DNA from 3 places in the Bradyrhizobium sp. 62 genome. Region 3 is predicted to be linked to each of the others. Evidence: predicted binding sites of a transcription regulator. Region 3 holds the regulator's gene; each other region holds the start of a gene.

Region 1 (3,275 bases), on a different contig from region 3:
TGCCTCCGCCACGATGCCGCCCGGCTGAGGGACCTTGACGGCGAAGCTGCGGAAGTCCGGCAGCTTCAGCTCCTTCTTCAGAAGGCCGCCATTGGCGTGCGGATTGGCGCTCATGCGGCGATTGCCTTCGGGCGCGAGCGCCTGGAGCTCGGCAACGAGCGCGCCGTTCGCGTCGAATAGCTTTTCCGGCTCGTAGCTGCGCATCCAGTCTTCGAGAATCTTCAGATGCGCCGGGTTGTCGCGGCAGTTCGCGACCGGCACCTGATGTGCACGCCAAAAACCCTCGACCTTCTTGCCGTCGACTTCCTTGGGGCCGGTCCAGCCCTTCGGGCTGCGTAGCACGATCATCGGCCAGCGCGGGCGTTCGACGCTCTTGCGGCCGTCGCGGGCGTGCTGCTGGATCGACCGGATGCTGGCGAACGCGACGTCGAGCGCGTCCGCCATGGCCTGGTGCACCAATTTCGGATCGTCGCCCTCGACGAATAGCGGCTCGTGGCCGAGCCCGCGGAAGAGATCGCGGATCTCGTCGTCGCGCATCCGGCCGAGCACGGTTGGGTTGGCAATCTTGTAACCGTTGAGATGCAGGATCGGCAGCACCGCGCCGTCATGGGCAGGATTGAGGAACTTGTTGGAGTGCCAGGACGCCGCGAGCGGGCCAGTCTCGGCCTCGCCGTCTCCGACGACACAGGCGACGATCAGGTCGGGATTGTCGAATGCCGCGCCATAGGCATGCACCAGCGCGTAACCGAGCTCACCGCCTTCGTGAATCGAGCCCGGCGTCTCCGGCGCCGCGTGACTCGGGATGCCGCCGGGGAAGGAGAATTGCCTGAACAGTTTGCGCAACCCGTCGGTATCGCGCGCGATATCGGGATAGATCTCGCTGTAGCTGCCTTCGAGATAGGTGTTGGCGACCATGCCGGGGCCGCCGTGGCCGGGACCGCACACATAGATCACGCTCAGGTCCAGCGCGCGGATGACGCGGTTGAGATGGGCATAAATGAAGTTCAAACCGGGCGTCGTGCCCCAATGGCCGAGCAAACGCGGCTTGATGTGCTCGGGCCGTAACGGCTCGCGCAGCAGCGGATTGTCGAGCAGGTAAATCTGCCCGACGGAGAGATAGTTCGCGGCGCGCCAATAGCGGTCGAGCAGATTGAGGTCGCTGCTCGCTGCGGCCAATTGTTGTTGATTTGTCATGTTCCTGCCGAACTTCACCCGGGATCGTCATCAACCGAGTTCCGGCTAGATCGATCCTTCGGCAGCATCAAACGAGATCGCCGTGACGCCACTGTTGCGTGAGGTCAAAAGCGGGCGCGCGAAGTTTGGGCAACTCTACTGTGCATGGGGTTGTTTTCACGTTTTTGGTTTGCGTTCTTGATTTGTTCCTTCGACGTGCTATCTTGGCTTCATGAGTCCAGCATCCTCTCATGCTCTCAAACACCCGCCGGTCACGGCGCCCTCCGAGCCGGCGGGTGCGCCTTCTGACTTCCCTGAGCTGGCGGTCGCCATCGACCGCCAGCGCAGGCGAGGCCGGGGCGCGCAGTCCAACGCCAGCGGCCGCTTTGAGGCCGAGGCGCGCGTCGCATTCGACGATGGCTGGCAGAGCCTTGACGAACTGCCTCCGTTCAAGACCACGGTCGGGATCGACGCCTCGCGCAAGGTGATCACCCGCAACGAATCTCCCGACATCGGCTTCGACCGTTCGATCAATCCCTACCGCGGCTGCGAGCACGGCTGCGTCTATTGCTTCGCGCGGCCGACGCATGCCTATCTCGGCCTGTCGCCGGGGCTCGACTTCGAGTCGAAGCTGTTCGTGAAGCCCGAGGCGCCGGCGCTGCTCGAGAAGGAGCTTGCGGCGCCGGGCTACGAGCCGCGGATGATCGCGATCGGCACCAACACCGATCCCTATCAGCCGATCGAGCGCGAGCGCAAAATCATGCGCGGCATTCTGGAGGTGCTGGAGCGCGCCGGCCATCCCGTCGGGATCGTCACCAAGTCGGCGCTGGTGACCCGCGACATCGACATTCTCGCGCGCATGGCCAAACGCAACCTCGCCAAGGTCGGCATCTCCGTGACCTCGCTCGATCCGAAGCTGGCGCGCACCATGGAGCCGCGGGCGTCCACGCCGCCGAAGCGGCTGGAGGCGCTGAAGCAGCTTTCCGAGGCCGGCATTCCGACCACCGTCATGGTCGCGCCCGTCATTCCCGCGCTGAACGATTCCGAGATCGAACGCATCCTGGATGCTGCCGCCCATGCCGGCGTCAAGGAAGCCTCCTACGTGCTGCTGCGGTTGCCACTCGAGGTGCGCGATCTCTTTCGTGAATGGCTGATGGCGAACTATCCGGACCGCTATCGCCACGTCTTCACGCTGATCCGCGACATGCGCGGCGGCCGCGACTACGACGCGAAATGGGGCGAGCGCATGAAGGGCACCGGCCCGATGGCCTGGACCATCGGACGCCGCTTCGAGATCGCCTGCGACAGGCTGGGGCTGAACAAGAGGCGCTCCAAGCTGACGACGGATCATTTTGCCAAGCCGAAGCGGAACGGCGATCAGCTCAGCCTGTTCTGAGGGACGAAGTGGGAGAGGCGTCGCATGAGTAAGGAACTGGCAGCTCCAATCCCGCGGCTCACCGTCATCACGCTGGGCGTGAGCGACATCCGCGCCAGTATTGCCTTTTACGACGCGCTTGGTTTCTCGCGCCGGCTCAAGGTGACCGGCGAGGCCGTGGCGTTCTATGACACCGGCGGTCCGGTGCTCGCGCTATTTCCCTGGGATCAGCTCGCGGTCGACGCCAAATTGCCGGATCATCCGAGGCCATCGACGTTTCGCGGCATGACGCTCGCATGGAACTGCCGCGCGCCTGAGGAGGTGGACGCGGTGCTGGCCTTCGCCGTCAGCAAGGGCGCCGCGCTGCTGAAGGCCGCGCATGAGACCGACTACGGCGGTTATTCCGGCTATTTCGCCGATCCTGACGGCCATCCCTGGGAAGTCGTGGCCGCGCCCGGCGTCGAAGTCGGCGAGGACCGACGGGTGCATCTGGCGGAATAGGGCGGCTGACTTGAATAACGGGAATTGTCCGAGGTTCCCGGTTGCGCAGGTCATGCCGCTTGCGCACGATCCCGGCCATGATTCGGGATCAATCCGCCAAGAAGCCGGCCAAAGGCGCGCCCAAGAAGGCTGCGCCTGAGAACAAGAAGGCAGCGCCTAAGAACGAGAAGGCTGCGCCCAAAAAAATCGCCAAGGCGCTGGCCGGCACCAAGAGCGCCATCATCGT
Region 2 (3,275 bases), on a different contig from region 3:
AGCGCACGTGGTTGCGCGGCGATCTCACCTACTTCGGCAACAGCGCTTTCAGCTTGTCCATGTCACGCACGTTCATCTTGAAGCCGCCGGGCATCACGATGTCGCCGGGCTTCTGGTCCGGCTTGCAGGCGCCCAGCCATTTCGCTTCGAGCTGCATGGTCGTGTCGCGGCCTGCCGCGCCGGCGGCGCCGCCTTGCGCGTGCGACGATGTCTTCACCGTATAGGCCGAATTGAAATCGCCAGTGATCTCAGCATGCGAGGTCGTGCTGATGCCGGCGACATTGCATTCGGAATCGCTGACATAGCCGGTTGCGGTCTTCTTGATGTCCTGCTTGGCGCAGATCTGCTTGGCCATCGGGGAGATGTTGTTGTTCATCTCCTTGTCGACGGTCTCGTCGGTGCAGTGCTGCATGGTCATCTCGGGCACCGGCGTGCCGGTCCTGACCATCTTCAATTCCCACAGGCCCGCCTTGCGCACCGGCAGGTCGTCAGCGCGGGCGCTGGCTGCCGAGAAGACGAGGCAAAGGGCGGAGCCGAGCAAAGCGAGTTTGCGCGTCATGTCGGAAGCTCCCGGCTGCGATGGCGGCGTTGCGAAAGCGCCTCAGTAGAGCGTGCGGATCGGCTGGTCGGCCGCGCCATAGGGCACCCAGCGGCAGGAGAACGAGATGTAGCCGCCCTCATAGGCCTGCATCGCCAGGAATTTGGCGACCTTGCCGTAGCGGGCGCAGTGATCGACCGCGACCTGCCGCGCATCGACCTGGGTTGCCATCGAATAGGCGATGATGCCGCCGGTGTCGTTGCCCTTGAACGGAGGCACCGGAAGCAGATCGGCGCGCGCCGACTGGCTCGCCATCATACCCAAGGCAAGTAGGCCCGCGGCCGCAATGATTCGCATTCCCGTCACTCCGATTGGTTGGCGGCAGTTTACGGTGTCGGCGCGGCGGTGGAAAGAACGGATGGTCGGTCCAACGCAGCATTGCGGTCAACTCGTCGGCAAGTGTTGCCGCGCTGCACTTGACCTCCTCCGGCCTTCACGGCACCGTCCGACCCTTGCAGATCATGCTGTCTGGATCATCCATGCGCGCCTCGACCTTCCTGAAATCGCTCCGCTTTGCCGCCGTGCTCGGCCTCCTGTTCGGGGCGTTGTCGCTCGGTGAGGCCAGGGCCGCCAATCCGCTGGAGCTGAATTTCTGGCTGAGCGGGCCGCGTTATGACGGCAACGTCTCCGAATGCGACCGGGCGCTGCCGACGATCGCCAGCCAGTTCTGGGAGAAAGAAAGCTCGTTCTGGAATTCCTCGTTGAAGATCACCGGCTTCGCCGCGGTTCACGAGACCGCGTTCCGGCCCTGGGCATCGGATAACATCCCCCGCCGCTATTGCACCGGCGAGGCCATGCTCACGGACGGCAAGATGCGCAAGGTGCACTTCTCGATCGTCGAGGACGGCGGCTTCGCCGGCTACGGCCAGGGCGTGGAATGGTGCGTGGTCGGGCTCGACCGCAACTGGGCCTACAACCCGGCCTGCCGCGCCGCCAAGCAATAATTGCGCTGATCCGGACCGATCAGGCGGCCCAACGATGGTCGCCCGAAATTTGTTCTTGAAATGTTCCTATCGCCTGCTAGGCTCGTCTGCACAGTCTAGTTGAGGGGCGTCGCCATGTTTCATTCCAGATTGCATTCGTTCTCGCGCCTGATGATCTCGCTGACGCTTGCGGCCGGGCTGGCTGCACTGGCCGGCGGCGCAAAGGCCCAGGACAAGCGGCAGAACACGCCCGGTGAGTTCGACTTTTATGTGCTGTCGCTGTCGTGGTCGCCCTCCTTCTGCGAAGAGGCGGCGGAGCGCGGCGGCCGCTCGCAGATCCAGTGCAGCGGACGGCCCTACGCTTTCGTGGTGCACGGTTTGTGGCCGCAATATGAGAATGGTTTTCCGGAATATTGTCAGCGGCCGTCGCCGCGGCTCAACCGCAGCATCGTCTCCTCCATGCTCGATCTGATGCCGGCGCCGGGGCTGATCTTCAACGAATGGGACAAGCACGGCACCTGCTCGGGGCTCGCCGACCGCAGCTATTTCGAGACGATCCGGAAGGCGCGCGCCGCAATCAAGATTCCGGCCGAATATCTCGATTTGTCGCAGGCCAAGACGGTGGCGCCGGCAGAGGTGGAGGAAGCCTTCATCAAGGCCAACCCGGGCCTCAGCAATGCCGCCGTCTCGATCACCTGCAACCGGACGCGGCTATCGGAAGTCCGCATCTGCCTCAGCAAGGACCTGCAATTCCGCGCCTGCGAGGAGATCGACCGCCGCGCCTGCCGTCGCGACCAGGTGGCGATGCCGCCGATCCGGGGTGGCTAGCCCAGGCATCGTGCCTCTTTGCTCAAGCCGTCACGTGGCGTAGTGCTCTTGCATGAATTACCGCCACGCCTTCCATGCCGGCAGCTTCGCCGATGTCATCAAGCACATCGTGCTGGCGCGCATCATCACCTATCTCCAGGATAAGCCGGGCGCGTTCCGTGTCATCGACACCCATGCCGGCGCTGGCCTCTACGATCTCGAAAGCGACGAGGCGCGTCGCGGCGGCGAGTGGCTGACGGGCATTGCGCGGCTGATGCAGGCGCGGCTGTCGAACGACGCCATGGCGCTGACCAAGCCCTATCTGGACATCGTCCGCGCCTTCAATCCGAAGGGCGAGCTCAAGGCTTACCCGGGCTCGCCGCTGATCGCACGCGGCCTGCTGAGGCCGCAGGACCGCCTCTTGCTCTGCGAGCTCGAGCCGAAGGCGCGCAAGGCGCTGATCGGCGTGCTGCGCCACGACGAACAGGCCCGCGTGGTCGACCTCGACGGCTGGATGGCGCTGCCGGCTTTCGTGCCACCGAAGGAACGGCGTGGGCTCGTGCTGATCGATCCCCCGTTCGAGGCGAAGGACGAGTTCGAAAAGCTCGAAGAGGCCTTCTCGACGGCTTTCGCGAAATGGCCGACCGGTATCTATGTAATCTGGTATCCCGCCAAGAGCCGGCGCGCCACCGACGCGCTGGTGCAATCAGTGGCGCGGCTCGCAGCCGCAGCAAAACCGCCGGGAAAATGCCTGCGCCTCGAATTCAGCGTGGCGCCACAAGCCGACGGCGCAGCCCTCACCTCCAGCGGGCTCTTGATCGTCAATCCCCCTTACACACTGCACGGCGAGCTCAAGACGATCCTGCCCGAGTTGGAAATGCCGCTCGGCCAGGGGGGCGCTGCCAGATTCCGATTAGAGGTGCCAAGGCCGTAACACTCCGGCATCT
Region 3 (3,275 bases):
ACGATTGATCGGACGGTGCGGAGCGACGCAGTGGGTCGGTGCATGCGCTCGGATTTCGCCGGGCGCAAACTACACCAACTCGCCGGCCACGACCGGCGATGGCAATTCAATCCTGACCTCCGAGCTCGTAGCCGGAGGGCGGCTATGTCAGCCGATCGGCAGGTGCGTGACGGTCGGCTGCCGGTCGGCGATGATCTGCGTCTTGTGCTCGCGCTCCGTCACCGGCTGGGTCACGGGCAGTTGCAGCACGGTCGCGCGCTGGCCTTCGACGAGCTGCGTCACCAGCACATATTTGCCGTCGGGGAATTCGATCGCGTCGTGATGGCGGTCGGGAACGTGCGGATCGATCTTGCCGAACTTGCCCACGCGGGAATTGATGGTGCGCGTCCAGATCCAGCGATTGTCGTAGCGGACGTCGTCGGTGAAGGCGAGCTCCGTTCCCGGCAGCAGGCACACCGCAACAGACGGATCGGCTGCCGAGGCGAAGCCGCGCGTCGAGGTGCCGCGGAAGCTTGTCGTGACGATCGTCTCGCCGACTTCGGCGGGGCGCGACGCGACGGCATGCAGGCTGTAGTCACACATCGGGTGCTCCTCATGCTGGGATAGCAACCCGCGTCTCTTAATCGAGGCGCAGGCCTCTATCAGAGTTGAAGCATGAACGCTCTGCTTGGTTGTGGGCAAATCTGCGGCTGGTTTCCGCGAGCCGCGATCACATTATCTTTCCCGAATTCAATAGGAACAAAGCGAGTTGCGATGCATTCGGGAGGCCAGTGCGCGAATATCGCCGGCTTGACTGCAACGGTCGAGCTTGATCGCTGGCCGCTGTTTCCTCGAACACTTGCGCCGCGAACCAGTTCCGCTTCGTGGGCGTCGCGAGGAGCCAGCGCCGAAGGAGGGGCCGGATAGTCTGTGCAGAACCAGAAAGACTACCCAGCCGGAGCGGACGATGATCCGCTCCAATCCCTGACCGGCGATGCCGATCGGAAGCGCGCGCGGCGCCAAGCACCTCCGGTATGAAGTACTCCCGGTATCAAGGACGCCCGGTATCAGTACTTCCGGTAAAGCCCGATCAGCTTGCCCTGAATCTTCACCCGGTTGGGCGGCAGGATGCGGACCTCATAGGCCGCGTTGGCGGGCTCGAGCGCGATCGAGGCGCCGCGACGGCGGAAGCGCTTCAGCGTGGCTTCCTCGTCGTCGATCAGCGCCACCACGATGTCGCCGGTATCGGCGCTCTCGTTGCGCTGAATCAGCGCCATGTCGCCGTCAAGGATGCCGGCCTCGACCATGGAATCACCGCGCACTTCGAGCGCGTAATGCTCGCCCGAGCCGAGCATGTCAGGCGGTACGCTGATAGTATGGCTGCGGGTCTGCAACGCCTCGATCGGCGTGCCGGCCGCGATGCGGCCCATCACCGGCACCGCGACGGGACGTTCGCCGTCGTCCGCGGGCAGGCTGGAGCTCGCACGCACCTTGCCGAGATTGCCCTCGATGACGCTCGGCGTGAAGCCGCGGCGGCTGCCGGCGGCTGCCTGGAGCTCCGGCAGCTTGATGACTTCAATCGCACGGGCGCGGTTGGGCAGGCGTCGGATGAAGCCACGCTCCTCGAGCGCCGTGATCAGGCGATGGATGCCCGACTTCGAGCGCAGATCGAGCGCATCCTTCATCTCGTCGAAGGAGGGCGGCACGCCGCTTTCCTTCAGACGTTCACTGATGAACCGCAGAAGCTCGTATTGTTTGCGCGTTAACATCTCGACCAAAGTCCCCCGGTTGATGTCGTCCGATTCCGAGACGCAGAGTTCGGCAATAAGCCGCTACATGCTCGAAACAAATCATGAACGGACACTATATGTTCGATACATGTTCCGCAACTGCTTAATTTACCGTGAACAGAGCAAAGTTCGCGGAACGCGCATTGCCGGACGCTCAGACGGGGAGCCGCAACACTTCGCAAGCCGTGCCGGCTTCGGCCTTCGGCGCGAACGGTGCGCGCACGAGAAGTACCTGTGCTGCAGCGAGATTCGCAAGCAGCGAAGAGTCCTGATGATTGACGGGAAGAACGACGCGCGTGCCATCGTTACGCTCCTCCAGATGCGCGCGCAGATAGTCCTCGCGCTGGTCGTTGGCGCCGACGTCGCGGCCGAGCACGGCGCGTTCACGGCGATGGTGAATCACCGAACGGCCCGACAGGGCGCGAATCAGCGGCACCATGAACAGGAAAGCGCACACGTAGGACGACACGGGATTGCCCGGCAGGCCGATCACACCCATTGCGCCGAGCCGCCCGTGCATCATCGGCTTGCCTGGCCGCATCGCGATCTTCCAGAACGCCATTGCGATGCCTTCGACTCGCAGTGCCTGCTGGACCAGATCGTGGTCGCCGACCGATGCGCCGCCGGTCGTGATCAGGATGTCGGCGCCGCTCTCGCGGGCGCGGCGGATGCCGGCGGTGGTCGCCTCCAGCGTGTCGGCGGCAATACCGAGGTCGATGGTCTCGGCGCCCTCGCTGCGGGCGAGCGCGTGCAGGGCGTAGCCGTTGGAGTAGACGATCTGGCCGTGGCCGGGCATGGTGCCCGGCATCACCAGCTCGTCGCCGGTGGCGAGAATCGCGACTTTCGGACGCCTGAACACGCCAAGGTGCGGATGGTTCATCCCGGCGGCGAGGGCGAGGTCGCGCTCGGTGAGACGGCTTCCCTTGCGCAGGAGCACGTCGCCCTCGCGGAAATCGACGCCGGCGGGGCGGATGTGCCGACCGGCGATCGCGGCTTCCTTGATCGTGACACGCTTGCCGGCGGCGACGGTGTCCTCCTGGATCACGACGGCGTCCGCGCCACCGGGAACGACGCCGCCGGTGAAGATCCGCACGGCCTCGCCGGCGCCGACCATCCCCGCGAACGGTCGGCCCGCCGCGACTTCGCCGATGATGGTGAGCTCCGAATCGATCGTCGCGGCATCGGCCGCTCGCACCGCGTAGCCGTCCATCGCCGACATCGCCTGCGGCGGCTGCGTGCGCCGCGCCGCGACGTCACGCGCGAGCACGCGATGGTAGGCCTGGTCGAGGGAGATCATTTCCTCCGGCAGCGGCTCTGCACCCGCCAGCACCGCGGCAAGCGCGTCGGAAACCGGCATCAAGGCCACGGCGAAAACTCCTGCTCGGCACGTTCGGGCGAATGTTCCGCACGTCTTCTAGCCGAGCGCGGGCGCAGAGGCAAAACAGCCGAGCGGGTGCAGTCATCCCACCGCATTGTTCCGGAAGGCAGGATCAAGCGCGTTGCGGC

Evidence for each region. Region 3 encodes LexA, which represses DNA repair genes until DNA is damaged. Its sites were predicted from a motif close to TGTTCNNNNTGTGTTCNG; they were not measured.
Region 1: IVB47_RS28185 (PA0069 family radical SAM protein) is a predicted target of LexA. The motif match lies at 1,367-1,384, and genes of this name have one in related genera.
Region 2: IVB47_RS26835 (ribonuclease T2) is a predicted target of LexA. The motif match lies at 1,593-1,610, and genes of this name have one in related genera.

What each region holds. Positions count from the first base shown of each region.
Region 1 is NZ_JADPIT010000031.1:33,129-36,403, reverse strand. It holds gene IVB47_RS28190 (phosphoketolase family protein) at 1-1,194, opposite strand, end outside; gene IVB47_RS28185 (PA0069 family radical SAM protein) at 1,406-2,569, shown strand; gene IVB47_RS28180 (VOC family protein) at 2,594-3,049, shown strand; gene IVB47_RS28175 (ribonuclease HII) at 3,127-3,275, shown strand, end outside.
Region 2 is NZ_JADPIT010000029.1:27,832-31,106, reverse strand. It holds gene IVB47_RS26850 (DUF3617 family protein) at 29-559, opposite strand; gene IVB47_RS26845 (hypothetical protein) at 602-895, opposite strand; gene IVB47_RS26840 (hypothetical protein) at 1,078-1,542, shown strand; gene IVB47_RS26835 (ribonuclease T2) at 1,657-2,349, shown strand; gene rlmJ (23S rRNA (adenine(2030)-N(6))-methyltransferase RlmJ) at 2,402-3,262, shown strand.
Region 3 is NZ_JADPIT010000015.1:933,336-936,610, reverse strand. It holds gene IVB47_RS14995 (ComEC/Rec2 family competence protein) at 1-8, shown strand, start outside; gene IVB47_RS14990 (hypothetical protein) at 148-582, opposite strand; gene lexA (transcriptional repressor LexA) at 1,047-1,748, opposite strand; gene glp (gephyrin-like molybdotransferase Glp) at 1,924-3,135, opposite strand.